2 linked regions of the Roseibium sp. Sym1 genome follow. The protein of the gene in region 1 binds, or shares a complex with, the protein of each later gene. Links are inferred from orthologs where the notes say so. Each region holds a gene or a part of one and is shown on either strand. Other genes may lie near its edges.

The links.
Region 2: the proteins of O6760_RS25950 (region 1) and dnaN are in contact, whole or in part, in a solved structure (PDB 1OK7), measured with the Escherichia coli proteins. The link is inferred for Roseibium sp. Sym1 from one-to-one orthologs.

What each region holds. Positions count from the first base shown.
Region 1 is NZ_CP114786.1:5,596,886-5,607,712, forward strand. Bases 1-2,931 are described here. They hold O6760_RS25950 (DNA polymerase IV), read left to right. Parts: upstream 1-774; coding sequence 775-2,088; downstream 2,089-2,931. Other genes in these bases: O6760_RS25940 (DUF3572 domain-containing protein), read left to right, coding at 1-78; O6760_RS25945 (hypothetical protein), read left to right, coding at 71-736; O6760_RS25955 (cell envelope integrity EipB family protein), read right to left, coding at 2,135-2,931. In the rest of the region: more of O6760_RS25955, read right to left, coding at 2,932-3,013; O6760_RS25960 (RidA family protein), read left to right, coding at 3,253-3,720; O6760_RS25965 (glycerophosphodiester phosphodiesterase family protein), read left to right, coding at 3,780-4,550; O6760_RS25970 (GNAT family N-acetyltransferase), read left to right, coding at 4,651-5,967; O6760_RS25975 (GNAT family N-acetyltransferase), read right to left, coding at 5,994-6,845; O6760_RS25980 (antibiotic biosynthesis monooxygenase family protein), read right to left, coding at 7,005-7,325; O6760_RS25985 (LysR substrate-binding domain-containing protein), read right to left, coding at 7,440-8,378; O6760_RS25990 (YdcH family protein), read left to right, coding at 8,503-8,688; O6760_RS25995 (hypothetical protein), read left to right, coding at 8,721-8,924; O6760_RS26000 (efflux RND transporter permease subunit), read right to left, coding at 9,103-10,827. UniProt on the Escherichia coli protein: Poorly processive, error-prone DNA polymerase involved in translesion repair and untargeted mutagenesis. Copies undamaged DNA at stalled replication forks, which arise in vivo from mismatched or misaligned primer ends.
Region 2 is NZ_CP114786.1:1,130,596-1,141,372, reverse strand. Bases 4,170-7,050 are described here. They hold dnaN (DNA polymerase III subunit beta), read right to left. Parts: upstream 6,229-7,050; coding sequence 5,110-6,228; downstream 4,170-5,109. Other genes in these bases: dnaA (chromosomal replication initiator protein DnaA), read right to left, coding at 6,498-7,050; recF (DNA replication/repair protein RecF), read right to left, coding at 4,170-5,072. Outside these bases: O6760_RS05165 (GGDEF and EAL domain-containing protein), read left to right, coding at 1-223; O6760_RS05160 (flavodoxin domain-containing protein), read left to right, coding at 574-1,098; gyrB (DNA topoisomerase (ATP-hydrolyzing) subunit B), read right to left, coding at 1,338-3,791; more of recF, read right to left, coding at 3,924-4,169; more of dnaA, read right to left, coding at 7,051-7,979; O6760_RS05135 (rhodanese-like domain-containing protein), read right to left, coding at 8,133-8,573; rpsT (30S ribosomal protein S20), read right to left, coding at 9,221-9,487; O6760_RS05125 (enoyl-CoA hydratase), read right to left, coding at 9,663-10,436; mutM (bifunctional DNA-formamidopyrimidine glycosylase/DNA-(apurinic or apyrimidinic site) lyase), read right to left, coding at 10,580-10,777. UniProt on the Escherichia coli protein: Confers DNA tethering and processivity to DNA polymerases and other proteins. Acts as a clamp, forming a ring around DNA (a reaction catalyzed by the clamp-loading complex) which diffuses in an ATP-independent manner freely and bidirectionally along dsDNA.

The sequences.
Region 1 (10,827 bases):
GAGAATGCGGGTATCCGGCCGACAATGATCGCGGCCGCACGGTATGCCCTGGCCGGTGGAGACGAGAACCATGCCTGAGCCCACCCCCGTGCTGCCGGAAGTGCTGGTACAGATCCAGGCGCTGCCCACCTCGTCGCGACCGCTGATCATCTGCGATGTCGACGAGGTGATCCTGCATCTGACCACCCATCTTGAAGATTTCCTGCACGCGCGGGACCTCCTGTTCCTGAAACATGAATACAGGCTGACTGGCAACATCGGCAGGCGGAGCGACCGTCGGCCGCTGGGCGCCGACGACGTCAAGCGCCACCTGCTGGCGTTCTTCGACGAAGTCAGCCACCGGCAGGACATGGTGCCCGGCGCCGATGCAGCGCTGAATTCTTTGGCGGAAACCTGGGACATTGTTCTCCTGACCAACCTGCCCGGCGGCCACAACAAGCCGGCGCGGGAAAAGCTGCTCGGCGGCATGGGCATACCGTATCCCGTCCTGACCAATTCCGGCCCGAAGGGCGGTGCCGTCGCGGCCCTCGCCGCTGGCAGGCCGGCACCGGTCGTCTTCATCGACGACAGCCCGACCAATCACGTGTCGGTCAACGCCTCCCTGCCCTCGGCCCGCCAGGTCCAGTTCATTGCCGATCCGCGGTTCCGCTCCAGCATGCAACAGGCTGATCATATCGATCTGCTCACGGGCGATTGGCAGGAGACGGCTTCCTTCATCGGCGATATTCTGCCCTGACGCGCTCGCGCAGCGCAGAGCCATCGAAGCCGGATCCCGTGACCCAGACTCCTTCGCCGATACGCGCCCTTTGCAGGGATTGCGGCGCCCGACCGCAGGATCGAACCACGCGCTGCCCGCGCTGCGGCAGTCCGCGGCTGGTCCGTCACGCCGAGCTCGACCAGTTGTCGATCGCTCACATCGATTGCGACGCCTTTTATGCGTCCATCGAGAAACGGGACAACCCGGATCTTCAGGACGTGCCCGTCATTGTCGGCGGCGGCCAGCGCGGCGTTGTCTCCACATGTTGCTACATCGCCCGGATCTACGGCGTCCGCTCGGCCATGCCCATGTTCAAGGCGCTGGAGGCATGCCCCCAGGCCGTGGTGATCAGGCCGAACATGGAGAAATACGCTGCGGTCGGCAAGGAGATCCGCGAGCGGATGCGCGCCCTGACGCCGCTGGTCGAGCCGATTTCCATCGACGAGGCCTTTCTCGATCTGACCGGCACCGAACGCCTGCACAGGGCGACGCCGGCGGAGACCCTCGCCGGATTCGTGCGTGACCTTGAATCCGACATCGGCATCAGCGCATCGGTGGGCCTGGCGCCGAACAAGTTCCTGGCCAAGCTGGCCTCCGACCTTGAAAAACCGCGCGGATTTTCCGTGATCGGCGCGAGCGAGGCCAGGGCGGTGCTGGCTGCCATGCCGGTCGGACGCATCTGGGGCGTCGGCAAGGTCTTCCAGCAGAAGCTTGAGAGGGATGGAATCCGCATGATCGGGCAGCTGCAGGAAATGGATGCCGCCGACCTCGCGCGCCGCTACGGCTCGATCGGCCTGCGCCTGGCCAGGCTGTCGCACGGCGACGACAGCCGGGAGGTCAAACCGGAACGGGGCGCCAAGAGCGTCTCGTCGGAGACGACCTTCCGCACGGACATTTCCAGTTTCGAAACGCTGCGGCCGATTCTCAGGAACCTGTCGGAGAAGGTTTCGGCCAGGCTGAAGAAATCCGGCCTGTCCGGGCGCGGTGTCACGCTGAAACTGAAGACGGCGGACTTCCGGACAATCACCCGTGCCCGCCACCTGCAGGACCCGACGCAGCTTGCCGACAGGATTTATGCGGCCGGCGCAGATCTGCTTGCAAACGAATGCGACGGCCGGCGGTTCCGGCTCATCGGCATCGGAGTGAGCGACCTGGAATCGGCGGACCGGGCGGATCCGCAGGACCTCGTCGATCCGCTGGCAGAGCGGCGCAAGAACGCGGAACTTGCTGTCGACCGTCTCCGGGACAAATTCGGCAAGTCTGCCGTCGAACTCGGCCTGACCCACACGTCGCGGATCGAAAAAGACGCCAAGAAACGGGGGGACGGCTGAGAATGCCCCACCCCTTTCGACCCGCACGGGCCTGAAGGGGCCAGGCTCAGTTCGGCGGACAGTCTCCCTCCTCATAGAGCTCGAGCGACGCCATCTGACCAAGGATGGTGAAATCGCCATAGTCCAGTTTCAGGTGACTGCTGATACCGTTCTGATAGAGCCGGAAGGCCAGCTGGTAGACCGGAAGCAGTTCCCCGGATGCGTCTTCCTTGCTGGGATCGAAATAGGCCACCGTAACCGGCCAGTAGCTCAGGCCGGCCAACGGGGCTGTTGCCTTGCCCGCTCCTGCCTTCAACTCGTTGACCGTCTCCGCACCGATGACCGTCGTGGTCGCATAGACTTTCTCACCCGTCTCCGCGCCGTCATAGATATCGGCGGCGACAAAATGCACATTGTCATCCGCCGCTTTCAGGATGGCGACAAGATGCTCGGTCGGAAACAGCACGTCGCTGCCAATCCGGAGGGACTTCTCGGACGGTTCTTTCAGCTCAACTGTTTTCGCATCGGGTCCGGCATGCGCTGTCCCGCGCGTTTCTTCGACAAGTTTGCGATCAACGAAGGTCTTTGACAGAAACTGATAGCTTCCGGCATGCGGTTCCTCGAAGGAAGTGGTCTGCAGATCGGTGATCTGGGACCCGCCGTTGGTGTCCTGAAACTTTGTCACGAAACGGAAGTTGACGCTGTATCCATCACAGGCATTGCCGGAAAAATCATAGACCATGCGACCCGTCAGCCCGGCGATGCCTGCCTGCTCTTCCGATTCACCAAGCTTCATGTCGTAGACGGCGCGGTGGGGCACCAGTTTCGGCCCGGCAGTTGCCGCGGGGCCGGCTGCAAGCGCACCGGCCTCCGGTACCACAATCCCGGCGGAGAGCAGCAGGAAGGCCCCCAGAGACAGGAACATCGACTTAGCTACGACTTGCATAAAAAACCTCTCGTTGGTCCGAACAATCCACATAGCGGGACCGCCGATACACATTATGCGGCAAACCATGCTTTTCGCTACACTGAAGTGCAGGCCGGCTGAATGTTACCGGCGCGGGTAGACGGCACAAGCCCGGACGCCGTGCCCTTCAAGGCAGCATGTCCGACCGATTTTGGCCTTGTCACCTTTGCCGAATTGCGCCAAGACACGACGAAAGTCCTAACACCGGGAGTCGGTCGATGAGCAGCGCAATTGAAGCCCGTTTGAATGATCTGGGGATTACACTGCCGGAGGCCGCAGCCCCGGCGGCGAACTATGTTCCCTTCGTGGCAACCGGCAACCAGCTGTTTGTTTCCGGGCAACTGCCCATGGCGAGCGGCAAGATCCAGGTGACCGGCAAACTGGGTGACAATGTCAGCATCGAAGACGGAAAGCAGGCCGCAAGACTTTGCGCCATCAATCTGCTTGCCCAGGCAAAGGCCGCGACCGGAGACCTCGACAAGGTGGTCCGCCTGGTGAAGATTGTCGGTTTCGTGAATTCCACGGCCGAGTTCACCGAGCAACCGCAAGTCATCAACGGAGCCTCCGACTTCCTGGTGGAAGCCATGGGGGACGCGGGACGCCACGCCCGATCCGCCGTGAGTGCCGCTTCCCTGCCGTTTGGCGCGGCGGTCGAGATCGAGGCGATTTTCGAAATCGACTCCTGATCCTGTCATGGTGCTCCGGCAAGGGAGCACCTGCCCTTTCGCCGAGAACCTGCATTGCCATGACCCCGGAACTTGAAGCCATTTTCGCGCGGCCGATTGCGCATCGCGGCTTTCACGATGCCGATAACGGCATCATCGAAAACACGCCGAGCGCCGTCCAGCGCGCCATCGACCGCAATTTTGCGATCGAAGTCGACATTCAGGAAACGGCCGACGGCCAGGCGCTGGTTTTCCACGACTATGGTCTCGACCGGCTTGCCGAGGGCAGCGGCCGGATCATCGAGCAGACTGCGTCCGATCTCGTGCAAATTCACATGAAGACCGGCACGGACAAGCTTTGGCTCCTTGCAGACCTGTTCGAGCTGGTCGCCGGGAAGGTTCCGCTCGTCATAGAAATCAAGTCGCTGATGCGCCGGGACGCCCAGGGAGATTTCGTCCGCCATGTCACCGAACAGGTTGCGGCCTATCGTGGTCCCGCCTGCATAAAGTCCTTCGATCCGGACATGCTGTCACTGGCCAGGGCACACCGGCCTTCCGTCTTGCGGGGCATTGTCGCCGACGGCGCCGAAACCGGCCCCGACTACGCCCGGTACGGACGGGTCGACCGCTTCATCCTGCGCCACATCCTGCATGCGCCGCGTACCCGTCCGCATTTCATCTCCTACGGCGTCAAGGACCTGCCCAAGGCCGGCCCCAGCCTGATGCGATCCCTCTTCAAGGTGCCTTTGATGTGCTGGACCGTGCGCACGCGTGAGCAGCGCGAGCGCGCTGCAAGATATGCCGACCAGATGGTCTTCGAAGGGTTCGATCCGGACAAGGACACGGTTTGAGCCGGGTGGAAACGCGCCGGATCCGGCCCGGCCTCTTGCACCGCAATATGACCGCGCTACATTTAGGGCGATGGTTCCCAAATCGAGTTTCTTCTAAAGCATGACCTCTTCCCAGTCCGAGGACGGCAGTAATCCGGAAGGTTCAGGTGCCCGGGAAGCCGTGACCCTGCGCATTCTATCTTCCCTGGGGGATGTTCCGGCATCCGCCTGGGACCAGGTTGCCAATCCGGGCTGGACGCTGTCCGGACGGGGCCACCTGACGCGGGATCCCGCCTGCAGTTCGGTCTCGGATCTTGCCAGAGCACTCGGCGGCGACGTTGATCCTGTTTCTGAAGAAACAGACTTCAACCCCTTCCTTTCTCACGCTTTTCTGGAGGCTCTCGAGGCTTCCGGCTGTGCCACCGCCGACACCGGCTGGTTGCCGCGGCACATGGTGCTCGAGGAAAGTTCAGGCAAAATCAGCGGCGCCGTGCCTGCCTACCTGAAAAGCCATTCCCAGGGCGAATACGTGTTCGACCATGGCTGGGCGGACGCCTTTTACAGGGCTGGAGGCGAGTATTATCCGAAATTGCAGATATCGGTGCCGTTCACACCGGCAACGGGACGGCGGTTCCTGACCGGCGCCGGCATCAACCGGGAAGCCGGCCTGCAGGCTCTGGCCGCGGGTCTGGTCCAGGTGTGCCAGCGTACGGGTGCCTCCTCCGTCCACGCAACGTTCCTGACCAAACCCGAATGGGACAGTCTCGGTGCGCTGGGTTATCTGCAACGGACAGATCAGCAGTTCCATTGGGAGAACCAGGACTATGACAGTTTCGACGCCTTTCTGGCGGACCTTGCCTCACGCAAGCGCAAGGCGATCAAAAAGGAACGGCGCGAGGCCTTGAGCGCGGACGGCATAGAGGTCGAATGGGTGACCGGATCGGACCTGACCGAAGCGCACTGGGACGCCTTCTACGCGTTCTACATGGACACCGGCTCGCGCAAATGGGGCCGTCCCTATCTGAACCGCACATTCTTCTCGCTCATCAACGAGCGGCTGGCCGAACGCACCCTGCTGGTCCTGGCCAAGCGCCATGGCCGATACATCGCCGGCGCACTCAATTTCATCGGTTCGCAAATCCTGTTCGGACGCCACTGGGGCTGCACGGAACATCATCCGTTCCTGCATTTCGAACTCTGTTACTACCAGGCCATCGACTTCGCCATTCAACACGGCCTGAAACGGGTGGAGGCAGGTGCGCAAGGGGCTCACAAGCTCGCCAGAGGCTACCTGCCCAAGACGACCTATTCCGCCCACTGGATTGCCCATGAAGGCCTGCATGAGGCGGTCGCCGATTTTCTCGAACATGAACGCATGGCGGTGGAACGCGAAAACGAGGCGCTTGCCGAACACGCTCCGTTCCGCAAGGGAGATTGAGCTGATCCGGGGAACTGCCTCCCCGGTCAATCAAGGTCCAGCCACATCTCGTCCTGTTGCAACACTTCCCGGGCTCCCGCCTTCCTCAGGAACGCGTGAACGCCTGTTGCGTCGGTGTCGACATTCACAAATGTCAGTTCCTTCCGGCCGACAGCTTGCCACAGGGCATGAAGGATCGCGCTTCCGACCCCCTGGCGCCGGTCGGGCTTGCGCACCCCGATCTGGGCGATCGCACCGTCCGGGTACGCAGCGCCCCACCCCGACAGCTCCCCGTCGCGGACGACAGCGACCAGATGAACGGCAGAGTTCAGTGCTTTAAGTGCCGCTCTGCCGTTCTGCGGGCTTGGCATCGTGTCGAAATAATCGTCCTCAAGATCAGGCAGGTCATCAAGGCCAATGGGACGGGCGGCGTGGGTTACGACACCAGGAGCGGGCAACGCATCCAGCTTGAGCACTCCCAGGCGTCGTTGACGGCGGAAACCGAACGCCTCGTAAGCCGTGATCGCTTGCCGGTTGTCGGTGATCACCTCCAACTGAAGCCCGGCCGCACCCAGGTCACGCTGTGTCTCCAGCACCGCGCCCAGCAGACGCCGCGACAGTCCGTTGCGCCGGTGTCCGGGGTGTGTCCCGACGGACAAGGTGTAGGCGCGATTGCCGTAGGCCGCCATCGGCACGCCGGAAAACCAGAAGGCGGCGATCCCGTCATCCGCCAGTGCGACAAAGGACTGTTCTGCCGAGAACCCGCGCTGCTGCTGGAATTCCTCGAACTGGCCGACAGACAAGTTCAAAGGGATCACATAGTCCGAGAAAGCCGCGTTCATTGCAGCGCACAGCGCTTGCGGTTCGAAGGGTCGGCAATCAGTGATCCGGTAGGTCATGCAGGGGCTTCCGTCGCGTGCCCGAGTTCCCACGCTTCCATTCAGGACTTCAGGTGACCTGGGTGAGGACAAGCTTGTGTTGGGCACACGGGCGCTTCACCGAGGCAGCTGTTTCTCTCAAGAAACGCCCTGCCCAGCCCAGAGGGCAGGCACCGGGTCTCAGTCAAAGCTTTCGGCGACGTCATACATCACCGGCTCGAAGCTCTTGCAGAGCGAACCGATGCGCCGGTTGCGTTCGCGCATCTCGGGCGTCCTGAGCATTGCCAGAAAATCCTCGCGGCGGCGCCATTGCGAATAGTTGGCAATGCGGGTCTGGGCGTCGTTCACGTGCAACCCCGCCCCGATGAACCCCGGCTGGTGCCGGATGAAATTCTCATAGGCGTCTTTCAACTCGTCCAGTAGATCGAAGCATGTGCCCGGTGTCATTTCGAACGTGGTGATGACGGTCTGACAATCGCGGTCGCTTGAAATTTCAGGCATGGCTCTCCTCCGTTGCCTTGGACAACGAGGCTGGCATGTTTTTCTGGGACCGACAACATCAGGAGGAATACGGGTCTTCAGCCTGACCTTTCCGAGAAGCGGTCCCGAGGAGTGTCAGCCGGGTTCGTCCAGGGCGACACCCTCGACCGCCATGTCCCGGACGGCCTGCCTTGCAAGCACCAGCAGCTTCTCGAAATGGGCATTCCTGGAGCTGCCCCGCCGCCAGACCAGATACATCAGGCGGCGCATGGGCAGGCCGTCGACCTTCTTCAAAAGCAAGTCCGGTTCCTTGCGGAATTCGGAGGCAACATATGCCGCCGGAAACAGGGCCAGTCCCATGCCGATCGAGGCCATCTGGCGCAGAGCGTCCAGGCTGGTGCCCTCGTAGTCCTGTCGGAAATCCGCCCCCGCCGCCCGGGCCAGCGCCTGAACATCGTCGTGAAGGCGGAACCCCTGACTGAGCGCCAGCAATTTCTCTCCCCGGAGCAAGGCAAGCGGAACGCTCTCCAGTCCCGCGAGCGGATGGGATCTCGGGACAGCCAAAGCAACACTCTCATGGCACAAGATTTTCGCCGTCAGGAAATCGGACGGCATGATGTCCGGGGTGAGAATGCAATCCAGGCTTCCCGCAGCCAGTCCCTCCTCGAGGAGATTGGGACGGTCCTCCCGGATATAGAGCTCCAGTTCCGGAAAGGACTGTTTCAGGATCGGAAGGAGATAGGGCATGAAATAGGGCCCGAATGTGGGCGACACTCCCAGTCGGATCAGACCACCGAGGTTGGCCCGCCCGGCCTGCGCGGCCGTCACGATTTCGTCGAGTTCCTCCAGGGCCCTGCGGGCAAGCGGCAGCAGGCGTTCGCCCGACGCGGTCAGGCTGATCCCCCCGGCCCCGCGCTCCAGAAGGGTGCAGCCGAGCTGATCCTCCAGAAGCTTGAATTGGGAGGACAAGGTCGGCTGAGAGACATTACAGGCCGCGGCTGCTCGGCCGAAATGGCAGGTGTCGGCGAGCGCGACGAAATACTCAAGTTGGCGCGGTGACGGCCGAAAGCGCATCAAGCCTCCCCAATGATAGAGAATTTCTATCAACTTAATTCAAACAATGTATTTCATCTATTTCTGTACCTTCCCCATATCCGGAGTGTCAACAACGCACCACCCCGAACAGGAGACAGGCTCCATGTACAACCGTCTGAAATCCCTGCGCAGCCAGCACAGCACGCTGGACAGCCTGATCCGCCGTGAAGAAATGCATTCCTATCCGGACAGGCAGCACATCCGTTCGCTGAAGAAATTCAAACTGCGTCTGCGCGACGAAATCAGCCGTATCGAAAACGGCCTGAACGCCAACCGCCTGGCCTACTGACCGAAAGAGCCCCTGCGGCCAAGGAGTTTGAAATGCCGATGTTCTGGCCCTTTATTCCGGTGTTCCCGGTGAAATCCATGCAACTGACAAGACGCACCAGGCTGCAGGACCTGGAAGCCCGAATGAGCTCGTTCCTGTCCGAAAAGAACGCTTCGGGCACCTCCTGCCCGCAGGTGCTCGACAATGTCAAAGCCGCCCGCAACAAGATCCAGCGCGAGATGAATTCCGCGCGCTAGGCCATCCGGACTTCCGCCGTCCGGGCCAGGCAGCGCCATCCCGCTGGACCAGCCCGCCCGCAATAGGCCTCGCGGGCGGGCCCTTTTTCCACCCACCCGGTCGAAAGACCTTTTCGAGCACCAAACCGGAAAAAGGCGGCCAGATGGCCGCCTTTTTCAATCAGTACAGCTCCCGAGCCTATTGGGCAGGCACCGCATTCGCTGAAGGCGCCGGTTCCGCTTTTGCCTTGTTTTTCTTCGGCGGGCGCACCCGGAAGAACAGCGCATAGAGCACGGGTGCGGCGATCAGCGTCAGAACTGTGGCGAACGCAAGTCCGCCCATGATCGTGACCGCCATGCCGCGGAAGAACGCGTCGGACAGCAAGGGTGCCATGCCGAGAATCGTCGTGATCGCCGCGAGCATCACCGGGCGCATACGCGACACGCTCGCCTCGACGATCGCCTCGTATTTTTCCCTGCCTTCGCTGATCAGAAGATCGATTTCTTCCAGCAGCACGATGGCATTCTTGATCAGCATGCCCGACAGGGACAGGAAGCCCAGCAACGACATGAACCCGAACGCGGTGTCGGTGGCCAGAAGCGCGATGGCGACACCATTGATCGACATGGGCACCATCAGCCAGATGATCAGCGGCTGACGCACCGAGCCGAACAGCAGGATCGAGATGATCAGCATCACCAGGAAACCGAGCGGCAACTGGGCGCCGAGTGACGCCTGGGCATCCTTCGTGCTTTCAAATTCGCCGCCCCATTCGAGCGCGTAACCGGGCGGCAATTCAATGGCTTCGATTTGCGGCCTGACCCGGGCCAGCGCCGCCGTAGCGGTTTCACCCGCGGTTGTCTCGGCCTTCACCGTGAGCGTACGGACGCGGTCGCGCCGGTGGATCAGCGTGTCCTGCGGCTCCATGTTGAATTCCCTGACGACCTGGTCCATCGGCACGTAGCGGCGCTGATTGGCGCTCCAGACGAGGGAATCGGCGACGCTTTCATTGACGGACAGCCCGTTCTGTCCCGCCTTGCGGGCAACGATCGGAATGCCTTCGTCGATGTCCCGGTAGGAGCCGACGCGAACACCTTCCGTCGCAAACTGCAAGGCAACGGAAAGCTCCTCGCGGGTGACGCCGGAAATGCGCGCCCGGTCCTCGTCAAACACCGGACGCACAACCAGTTCCCGCTGGCGCCAGTCCGTGTTGACGTCGGCCAGCCTGTTGTCGGGCATCGCGAAGATGGCCTGGGCCTCGTTGCCGAGGCGCTTCAGCACATCGGCGTCGGGACCGGAGAAACGGGCCTCGATCTTGGCTCCGCCGCCGGGGCCGAACACCAGCCGCTTGGTGATCACCTGGGCCGACGGGAACCGGTCGGCAAATGCACGGCGCAGGTCGAGCGCAAGCATGTCGATCTCATCCCGGCTCCCGGTGCGGATGATCATGTGGCCATAGGCAGGATTGGCGTCTTCCGGAGCATAGGTCAGCATGAAACGCGTGGCACCGCCCCCGGCGAAACTGGTCACCGTCTCGACGCGGTCATTGGCCAGCACGATCGCTTCCATTTCCTTCAGGTCGGCTTCGGTTGCGCGCAGATCGGTGCCCTGGGGCGACCAGTAATGGACATAGAAGATCGGCGTGTTGCTGTCCGGAAAGAAAGCCTGCTTGACGTTCCCGAACGCCATCACACAGGCGGCGGTGATGCCGATCAGGACAACCACGGTCAGCAGACGCACATGGAGAGAGCCGATCAGGAACCCCCGATACAGGCGGTAAAGAATGCCCTTGTAGGGGTCGTGGTCGTCGAGGTTTCCGGTTGCGGTCCTGAAAAAGTACTTGCCGAAAAGTGGCGTCACCGTCACCGCGAAGACCCAGGACAAAAGCAGGGAAATTCCGATCACCGCAAACAGGGAGAACAG
Region 2 (10,777 bases), 4.5 Mb from region 1 along the record:
GGAGTGGCTCAAGCTGGAATCGAGCCTGACCCAGCAGGTTGTCGACGAACCGGCCAAGGCGGCGATCCTCAACGGCCTTGTGCGGGCCGCGCACGAGCTTGGCATCAAGGTGATCGCCAAGCATGTGGAAACGGCCGAGGAGGCCGCTCTTTTGCGCGACCTGGACATCGAGGCCGCCCAGGGCTTCTACTTCGGCCGTCCGGAGCCCTGGCCCGGCGGTTAAGCTGCCAAGGGATCTGAAAGAGAGAGCGGCGGGTGAGCCGCTCTTTTGTCTTTGACCTTTGACCTTTGACGTTTCAGGCTCATGTGGACAGCCCGACAGCGTTTCAAGAGCGGATGGCTGTTCCCTGAGGTCGAATGGCTTCGTAGACCTTGCCCGCGAGCCCTCACATCACCTCCGATGCTAAGGTCCAGACCGGTCGGGACCATGCGATCAAAAGGCCTGTGCCCCAGGTGCCGGTCAGTCCAGGCTTATGCCGCATTCCAGAAAGTAAAACACGTGGAATTGCGGACGGACGTAAGAAGACCCTGTGCTAGCGTGGGTTCATCGTGTGAAAGCAGGTGGGGTTACATATGAACGTCCTGATTGTCTATGCAACCACTGAAGGACAGACGCAAAAGATCGCCAAATTCATCGGCGGCATCTTATCCGCTGGCGGCCATCAGGTTCGACTTCACAACGTAAGCGATCCTTCCGGCGGGCTCTCGCTTAGCGACTATGACAAGGTGATCGTGGCGGGATCCGTGCATTCGGGAGCGCACCAGTCCGACCTTCAGCTGTTTGTGTTCGCGCACCGGGACCAGCTTGGTGGGTTGCCCGGTATGCTGGTGTCCGTCAGTCTCGCGGCGGCATTTCCCGATACCGCGGAGGAGGCCAAGAAATATGTCGGCACGTTTCTGGAAGCCGCGCAGTGGCAGCCGGCGCAAATTGTCATGGTCGCCGGTGCGGTGAAACCGGGCATCTATGACTGGTTTCAGCAATCGGCTTTGCGCGACGGCGATCTGGCGTCGCACCTGGCAAAAGACCTTCAAGGCACGAAGGAATTTACGGACTGGGACGACCTGACGCGGAAAATCACGGCGTTTGCCGGCACCTGATTACAGCGTTTTCCGGTCACTTTGACTCATTCGACCGGAAAACGTCTCTGCCATCTTGCAAACCGAAACACGTCGGGCGCAGACCTGCCATCGCAATGTAAAGACCGGACAAGACTGTCACGATCCAGAGCCGGGCCGGTTTTTCAGGCAGGTTGATCCGGGAGCCGGGACGATCTGAAGGGCGCTCGTTCGCGCCGTCTCGCAATGCCTGGAACGACCAGTCTGTTGAAAGCTCACATCTAGATGTCCAGGTTGGCCACCGCCAGCGCGTTGTCCTGGATGAATTCCCGGCGTGGATCGACTTCGTCGCCCATCAGCTTGGTGAAGATGTCGTCGGCATCGTCGGCTTCCTTGACCTTCACCTGCAGCAGCGAGCGGACGTTCGGGTCCAGCGTGGTCTCCCAGAGCTGCTCCGGGTTCATCTCGCCGAGCCCCTTGTAGCGCTGCAGGGAAATGCCTTTTTGCCCCAGAGCATAGACATTGGCCAGAAGCGCGCGCGGGCCGCGGATCTCCGTCGGCACGTCCTTGCGGCGCAACAGGGCAGCCTTGCCATAGACTTCGTTCAGGTGGGCGGCATGGGCGGCAAGACGGCGGGCATCGGTCGAGCCGAGCAGCGCCGCGTCGATCATGGCCGCTTCTTCCACACCGCGGACGGTGCGTTTGAACACCAGGCTGCCGTCGTCCCGGGCTTCGCCGGTCCAGCCACGCTCGAACTCGTCCGCCAGGATGTCCATGCGGCGGGCGATATAGGCGGCGGCCTCTTCCGCCTTGCCGCGGTCGTCCAGGATCTCGGTGTTGAGCGCGCCGGCAATGGCGGCCTGTTCGACCACATCCCGGTTGTAGCGCGAATGCAGGCCGTCGAAGATGTCGGAAATGGTCCTGGCGGTTTCGACGACGGTCAGAAGATCCTGGCCGGTTCGAACCTCGCCGTTTGCAAGCTCGAGCGTGGTATCGCCGAGTCCTTGCGCGATCAGGTAGTCCTCCAGCGCCAGCTGGTCCTTCAGGTATTGCTCGGACTGGCCGCGCTTGACCTTGTAGAGCGGCGGCTGGGCAATATAGACATAGCCGTTTTCGATCAGCTCCGGCATCTGCCGGAAGAAGAAGGTCAACAGCAGGGTCCGGATGTGGGCGCCGTCGACGTCCGCATCGGTCATGATGATGATCTTGTGATAGCGCAGCTTCTCGATGTTGAATTCTTCCTTGCCGATCCCCGTGCCGAGCGCGGTGATCAGCGTGCCGATCTCGTTGGAAGACAGCATCTTGTCGAAGCGGGCGCGTTCGACGTTGAGGATCTTGCCGCGCAGCGGCAGAACGGCCTGGTTCTCCCGGTGCCGGCCCTGTTTGGCCGAGCCGCCCGCGGAATCACCCTCCACCAGGAAGAGTTCGGCCTTGGAGGCATCGCGTTCCTGGCAGTCCGCCAGTTTGCCCGGCAGCGAGGCGACGTCGAGAGCACCCTTGCGCCGTGTCAGTTCGCGCGCCTTGCGCGCCGCCTCACGGGCGGAAGCGGCTTCCACCACCTTGGAGACGATCGCCTTGGCAGGCGCCGGGTTTTCCTCAAGCCACTCGCTCAGGGTCTGGGAGATCAGGTTCTCGACGACCGGGCGCACCTCGGAGGAGACCAGCTTGTCCTTGGTCTGCGACGAGAACTTGGGATCCGGCACCTTGACGGAGAGCACGCAGGTCAGCCCTTCGCGGCAGTCATCACCGGACAGGTTCACCTTTTCCTTTTTCATCAGGCCGGTAGCTTCCGCGTAACCGGTGACCTGGCGGGTCAGAGCGGCGCGGAAACCGGCGAGGTGCGTGCCGCCGTCGCGCTGCGGGATGTTGTTGGTGAAGCACAGCACGTGTTCGTGATAGCTGTCGTTCCACCACATCGCCGCTTCGACGGTGATGCCGTCCTTCTCGGCGCTCATGGTGACGGGGTCTTCGATCAAGGGGTGCTTGGCGCGGTCCAGGTACCGGACGAAGGCTTCCAGGCCGCCGTCATAGTAGAGCTCCTCGACCGTATCCTCCACACCGCGCTTGTCGGTCAGAATGATGCGCACGCCGGAATTCAGGAAGGCGAGCTCGCGCAGGCGGTGCTCAAGCGTCGAGAAGTCGAACTCGGTCTTGCTGAAGGTCTCGGGAGACGGCAGGAACGTGACCTCCGTGCCCTTCTTGCCATTGGCCGGTCCGACCACCTTGAGCGGCCCCTGGGCATCTCCGTGGGCGAAGGTCATCAGGTGTTCCTGGTCGTTGCGCCAGATGCGCAGGTCCAGCCGGGTCGACAGGGCATTCACGACAGAGACGCCCACGCCGTGCAGGCCGCCGGAGACCTTGTAGGAATTCTGGTCGAATTTCCCGCCCGCATGCAGCTGGGTCATGATGACCTCTGCCGCGGAGACCCCTTCTTCGGGGTGCAGATCCGTCGGAATGCCGCGGCCGTTGTCGGAGACGGTCACCGACCCGTCCGGGTTCAGCGTCACCGTGACGTGATCGGCGTGACCGGCCAGGGCCTCGTCGATGGCGTTGTCCACCACCTCGTAGACCATGTGGTGCAGGCCGGAGCCGTCATCTGTGTCGCCGATATACATGCCGGGGCGCTTGCGGACGGCGTCGAGACCCTTCAGGACCTTGATGCTGTCGGCGCCATATTCGGCACCGCCTTCGTTTTCCGGGGTCGGAATTGGCTCGGACGTGGACGTGTCGCTCATGCGAATCAATCACCAATCGTTTTGTCTTTTCTACCCCCGTTATACGGGGTTCCGGCGGGGGTTCAACCGCGCCGGGGCCGCTGGCAAGCCAGCGAAGGGATAATGGTGGAAAACCATAAGATTCTGGCGGATTTAAGTGGGATGAGGCCCCTTCAGGCGGTGACTTTGATGGTCGCGGATCTCGAACACTTCCGCGTCGTCCGGAAGGGCCTCGAACAGGGCTTCGTCCGTGCCGGTCATGAACACCTGTCCGCCCAGTGCGTTCAGCTTCGAAAACAGGGCGGAGCGGCGGGCGGGATCGAGATGCGCGGCGACTTCGTCGAGCAGCAGGACCGGGGTCATGCCGGAGACTTTCGCGGTGAGTTCGGCATGGGCGAGCACAAGCCCGATCAGCAACGCCTTCTGTTCACCGGTCGAGGACTGGCCGGCCGGCATGGCCTTGGCCGCATGCATGACCTTCAGGTCGCTCAGATGCGGGCCGCTCAGCGTGCGCCCAGCGGCCCGGTCGCGCGGGCGCCCGTCCCGGAGCATCCGGCGGTAATGGTCCTCCCGGTCGGCGGCGCTGAGGCCGAGGGTTTCCGCCTCGAACGCCCCTTCCAGGGCGACCGCCGCATGTGGAAAGGGCAGGTCCTGGGACACCTGATCGGCGATCATGCGTGCAAGCAGACCGACCGTGTCACCCCGGGCGATCGAGACGGCGGTCCCCAGTTCGGCAACCTGCTGTTCGAGCGCGCTCAGATAGGCATCGGTTCCGCCCTGGTCGAGCAGCCGGTTGCGTTGGCGCAGGGCATTTTCGAAATCGGAGACCCGGCGGCCGTGGGCCGGGTCGATGGCCAGCGTCAGCCGGTCGAGAAACCGGCGCCGGTCCGAGGCCGGGCCGGTGAACAGGCCGTCCATGGACGGCACCAGCCAAAGCACGCGCATGTAGTCCAGCAGGCTTTCCGAACCGCGCACGTCTTCGCCGTCGATGCGCACCTTGCGGCCCGGAACACCGGCGGCAAGGCCCGTTCCGATCCTGGTTTCCAGGCCATCGAGCCGGACGGTGGCGGCCACGCTCCAGCTGCCGTCACCATCTTTTTGGGCAATGTCCGAAAGGGTTGCCCTGCGCAGGCCGCGGCCGGCGGTCAGAAACGAAATGGCTTCCAGGATGTTGGTCTTGCCGGCGCCGTTGGCGCCGACGAAGGCCACCAATCTGGCCGACAGGTCCAGCGACAGGGTGGCATAGTTGCGAAAGCCGGTCAGGGACAGACGGGTCAGCTGCGCCGTCCGGAATTCTGTCATGACCCTGCTTCCGCGTTAAGTATGTTGCCGTTCCGGATCAGACCCGCATCGGCATCAGCACGAACAGGCAGTCGTCGACGGTGTTGTCCTGAATGAGGGTCGGCGAGCCGCTGTCGGCGAGCCTGAACAGGGCCGTGTCGCTGGACAGCTGGTTGGCGATGTCGAGCAGGTAGCGCGAGTTGAAGCCGATTTCCAGGTCTTCCGCATCATATTCGACGGCCAGTTCTTCTGTGGCGCTGCCGGAGTCCGGGTTGTTCACGGTCAGCACCATGCGGCCCTCGGTCAGCGCCAGCTTGACGGCACGCCCGCGCTCCGAGGAGATCGTCGAGACGCGGTCGACGGCTTCCTTGAACTCGTCCCGGTCGACGCGCATTTCCTTGTCGTTCCCCTGCGGGATCACCCGGCCGTAATCCGGGAAGGTGCCGTCGATCAGCTTGCTTGTCAGGATCACCGAGCCCGTGGTCAGGCGGATCTTGGTGTCGGACAGCTCGATCTGGACATTGGCTTCCGGGTCTTCCAGCAGTTTCTGGATCTCGCCGACCGTCTTGCGCGGCACGATGATGCCCGGCATGCCGGCTGAGCCGGACGGCGCGGGCACCTCGGCCTGGGCCAGCCGGTGGCCGTCGGTGGCGACGGCCCGGAACTGCTGGCCGTTGGCGGCATCGACAGCGTGAAGGTAGATACCGTTCAGATAGTAGCGGGTCTCCTCGGTGGAGATCGCGAACTGGGTGGTATCGATCAGCTTGCGGACGTCGGCTGCCGTCAGGGCGAAACCGTGGCTGAAATCTCCCGCCGTAAGGTCGGGGAAGTCGGCTTCCGGTAGCATCTGAAGCGTGAATTTCGAGCGGCCGGCCCGGATTTCCAGGGTGGCGTTGTCCCCGGTCGTCTCCAGGACGACCTGCGAGCCTTCGGGCAGCTTGCGCACGATGTCATAGAACATGTGTGCCGGCACCGTGGTCGCGCCCGGCATTTCGACCATGGCCGGTACGGTCTCGACGATTTCAAGGTCAAGGTCGGTTGCCTTGAGATTGATCGCGCCGCCATCGGCACGCAAGAGGACATTGGACAGGATGGGAATGGTGTTCCGGCGCTCGACCACCCGGTGAACATGGGTCAGGGACTTGAGGAGGTCGGTCCGCTCGAGAGTCGCTTTCATACACTCGTTCCGTACTCATGAAAGGCCGGACGGAAGGTCCGGCAAAACTGGACATTTTGCTCCGGTGAGGAGCGGGGGGACGACACTGCCCTTAACTCGGCGCAAAAGCAAGGGGGCGTTCCGCCGGAACGCCCCCAAAACTGGTCGAAAATCGTGCATATTTGTCCCGAGGGCATATCGTGTCCGGCCGAAGCCGCACAGGGGCTCCAACACGCTGGGAACGATCGCTTTTCCCGCTTTCGTGCAACAGGCACCAAAGCGGGAAGGCCTCAGGCGTCGAGCATGCGCTTGAGCAGTTCCAGCTCCTGCGCGAGAGCGTAGTCGGCGCGCGCCATTTCCTCGATCTTGCGCACCGCGTGCAGGACCGTTGTGTGGTCCCTGTTGCCGAACCGCCGGCCGATTTCCGGCAGCGAGCGCGGCGTCATCACCTTGGCCAGATACATGGCGATCTGGCGCGGACGCACGATCGTGCGGGTGCGGCGGGCGGAGAGCAGGTCCGCCTTGGTGACGTTGTAATGCTTGGAGACCACCCGCTGGATGTCCTCGATCTTGACCCGGCGGGGCTCGCTGGAGCGCACCAGATCGCGCAGGGTCATTTCCGCCATTTCCTGGGTGATCGGCTGATTGGTCAGCTGATTGTGGGCGATCAGGCGGTTGAGAGCGCCTTCCAGGTCACGTCCGGAAGAGGCCACGTGACGGGCAACATAGTCGAGCACGCCATCCGGCACGTCGAACTGGGGGTAGGATTTGCGGGCCGTCTCCACGCGGGACTGGAGGATGTTCCGCCTGAGCACGAAGTCGGGCTCCTGGATGCCGACCACAAGACCGCCGGAGAGACGCGAGCGGACCCGGTCGTCAAGCGTGTCGAGTTCGGAGGGAGCCCGGTCTGCGGCCACGATCACCTGGCGGGCACCGTCGATCAGGGCATTCAGCGTATGACAGAATTCCTGCTGCACCTGCTTGCCGTGAAGAAACTGCATGTCGTCGATCAGCAACAGGTCGATGGTGCGCAGGTTTTCCTTGAAGGCCAGCGCCGACTGGGACTTCAGGGCGGTCACGAACTTGTACATGAAATGCTCTGCCGTCAGGTAGAGCACCTTGCGGCCGCCGGACCTGGCCTTGGCCGCGACAGCCTGCATGAGATGGGTCTTGCCGAGGCCGACGGACGCATGCAGGTAAAGCGGGTTGAAGGTGACCGCGCCACCCGCGGCAACCTGGCGGGCCGCCGCCAGCGCAAGATTGTTGGACTCGCCTTCGACAAAGGTCTCGAACGTGTATTTCGGATCGAGCGCCGCGCCCTGGAGCACGTCACGGGCGGTGTCAGTGCCGCTGTCGCCCCGGCCGAGAGCCACGGCAGCGGTGGCTGCCTGTGCGCGGGTGACCTGAGCAGCGTCGGAAAGGGTTTCCGCGCGGTTCTCGGTTACAGCGGCCTGGGCACCCTGCGGGCCGGTGAGACCCGGTTTGGTCACCGGAGTCTGGCGCGGCCGGATCGCACCGCGGACCGTCAGTTCGATACGGTGAACGTTGTCGCATTCACGCTGCCAAAGACCCATCAGCTGATCGTTGTAATTGTTCTGAATCCACTGTTTCAGAAAACGGGTCGGAACGGACAGACGGACAGTGCCGTCCTGGTGTTCCTCCAGGTCTACTCGCGCAAACCAGCTGGTAAAAACATCATCGCCCAATTCCGCGCGAAGCTGTTTTTTGACCCTTTTCCAATGTTCGGAGCCGCCTGCCTCCTGAACCTGCATGTCATCTGCCTCCTGTACATGTGAAGAACAGTCCGCCACAGCCGCTCTTCGACGCCTTGCTGCTTTTGCAGCATTATAATGTCCCTTTTGGGACGGTTATTCATTTGGCGAGGGGATCGACCCCATCGCCTTCCCCGGTTTGAAGCGGGGGACCTAGCTCTGAGACCAGGGCAGTCCGGCGGCCTTCCAGCCGGACTGAACTCCACGGTGGCCCGCCTGGTCCAGGGGGCCTTCGAAACCGTCGGAAATATTGAAACAGTGCGTGTAACCGGCTTGCGTCAGGGCGATCGCAGCGGCCTGGCTCCGTGCTCCGGAGCGGCACAAGAAATAGATTGGCGCGCTTTGGTCAAGTCCTTTTTTGACCATCAGGTCCGAAACAGACTTTGCGAAGTCGGGATTGGGGCCGGAGGACGGAAAACTCTGCCATTCCACCAGCATCGGTTCCTTGCTGATCGGACGCAGGTCCGGAAGGCCGACAAAGGCCCATTCAGCCTGGGTCCGGACATCCACCAGGACCGCATTCTCCTGCGCGGAAAGCTCGTCAAAAGCCTCCTGCGCGGTTACATTACCTGCATATCCACCGTCAAATTGCACAGCCGCCCCCCTCAATAGCAAAATGCTATTGATGAAAAGTATTTCATAAGAATTTTGGGAAGAATGTTTAGTTTAGGTCAGCGCTAGGCGCCGCTGGGAATGAATACATTGTCGTATTCGTCCCGGGGCCTGGACGCCATGTGCTCAGCGATATATCGACTAGACTTGTTCATTGTTGTTCCAAGCACCGTTTTTTGAGTTATCCGCTGGTCTTTCCCGCCAGCCGTATTGTTAATATACAGACCGCGCCGAACGGAGCAACCGCGTCTTTTCCCTGATGCGGGAATGAGCCGGTTTCGACCCCTGTTTCGGGGATAAAAGCCGTCCTTCCGGGGAGCGAACTAATGCTTTTTGCAGCAATGACTTTTTGCAATACAGCGTGGTGTCACAATCAAAAAACTGCGATTTTAAAAAAAAAATCGGAACGGACTGCTTGACTCGTATCGAATCCGGTTCGATCGGCGCCGGTCACGGGTACATGTGTAGAAGTTATTGAAAAATATACGGTTTCCTTGACAGCATAATACTCGGTAGAAATTGCAATATTGCCCGTTCTGGTTGCTGTTTCCGGTCGTCCACAAAATTGCATGGCTAAAAAAAACCCGGCACGCTGGCCGGGTCTTTTTAACGCTCGTGTGACGAAGCTTTTATGCGCCGAGTGCCTTGATGCGGGCATTGAGGCGGGAAACTTTCCGCGACGCCGTGTTGGCATGCATCACACCCTTGGATGCGGCACGCATGATTTCCGGCTGAGCGGCCTTGAAGGCTTCGTTCGCAACGCTCTGGTCGCCGGAGGCAATTGCCTCTTCAACCTTGCGCAGGTAAGTGCGCACGCGGCTGCGGCGATCTTTGTTCGTGGCCGTCCGGCGGGCAATCTTGCGGGCCGCCTTCTTGGCCGATGGTGTGTTGGCCATGGGCTCAATCCTGATCGGTAATTGGGACTAGTGTCCGGTGGCGATCGGGACCAAGGCGCGGAGGCAGCAAGACCCGATCAAAAAACAACGGCGGCGGAAGACCGCCACCGATTGGGCGCTGCTTATAATCTCGCTGGCGCCCGCCGTCAACGGCTTTATGTTTGTTTCGTTGATATTATTTGTTCCGGAAATCCGGTGAGCGCTTCTCGCTGAAGGCCGTCATTCCCTCGTTCTGGTCCTCGAGCGCAAACAGCGCCTGGAACACCCGCCGTTCGAACCTGACACCCTCTGCCAGGGTTGTCTCATAGGCCCGGTCGACGCTTTCCTTGGCCATCATCACCACCGGCAGCGAGAAATCGGCAATCTTGTCGGCGGCCTTCATGGCTTCTTCCAGAAGATCGTCCGCCGGGACGATCCGGCTGACCAGGCCGCTGCGCTCGGCTTCCTCGGCATCCATCATTCGGCCGGTGAGCACCATTTCCATGGCCTTGGACTTGCCGACGAAGCGTGTCAGGCGCTGGGTGCCGCCCGCGCCGGGAATAACCCCGAGCGTGATTTCCGGCTGGCCGAACTTGGCGGTATCCGCGGCGATGATGAAGTCGCACAGCATGGCCAGCTCGCAGCCGCCGCCAAGCGCGTAACCGGCAACGGCGGCGATGATCGGCTTGCGGTTCCGGGACACCCGGTCGAACGGCGTGATCAGGTCGGTCTGATAGGCCGAGGCGAAATTGTGCGGCTGCATCTCCTTGATGTCGGCACCCGCCGCAAAGGCCTTCTCCGAGCCGGTGATGACGACGCAGCCGATCCGCTCGTCGGCGTCAAATCCGTCCAGGGCGGTGCCGAGCTCGGCAATCAGTGCCGAATTGAGCGCGTTCAGCGCCTTCGGCCTGTCCAGCGTGATCAGTCCAACCTTGCCGCGTTTCTCGACACGGATGTTTTCATATCCCATTTGCCCGCTCCCAATGTTGGCACCTGCCGCGATACCGGTCCGGACGATCGAAGATCGGCCCGGAGCTCCGCAGGTCCCGGAAATCTGAAATCAACGGTCATGCCTAGCCGACCGATGACGGGTCTGCAAGCTTGGCCGAAGGATCAGGTCTGGCAGACGGGACAATGGAATGTCGACCGGTTCGACTGGACGAGGCGCGTGATCGTGCCGGTGCAGCCGGGGGTCCGGCAGGCGCATCCTTCCCGGTCATAGACAGCGAACGAGTGCTGGAAATATCCGAGCGTGCCGTCCGCCTGTGTGTGGTCCCGCAGGGAGGACCCGCCCGCGCGAATGGCGTCCTG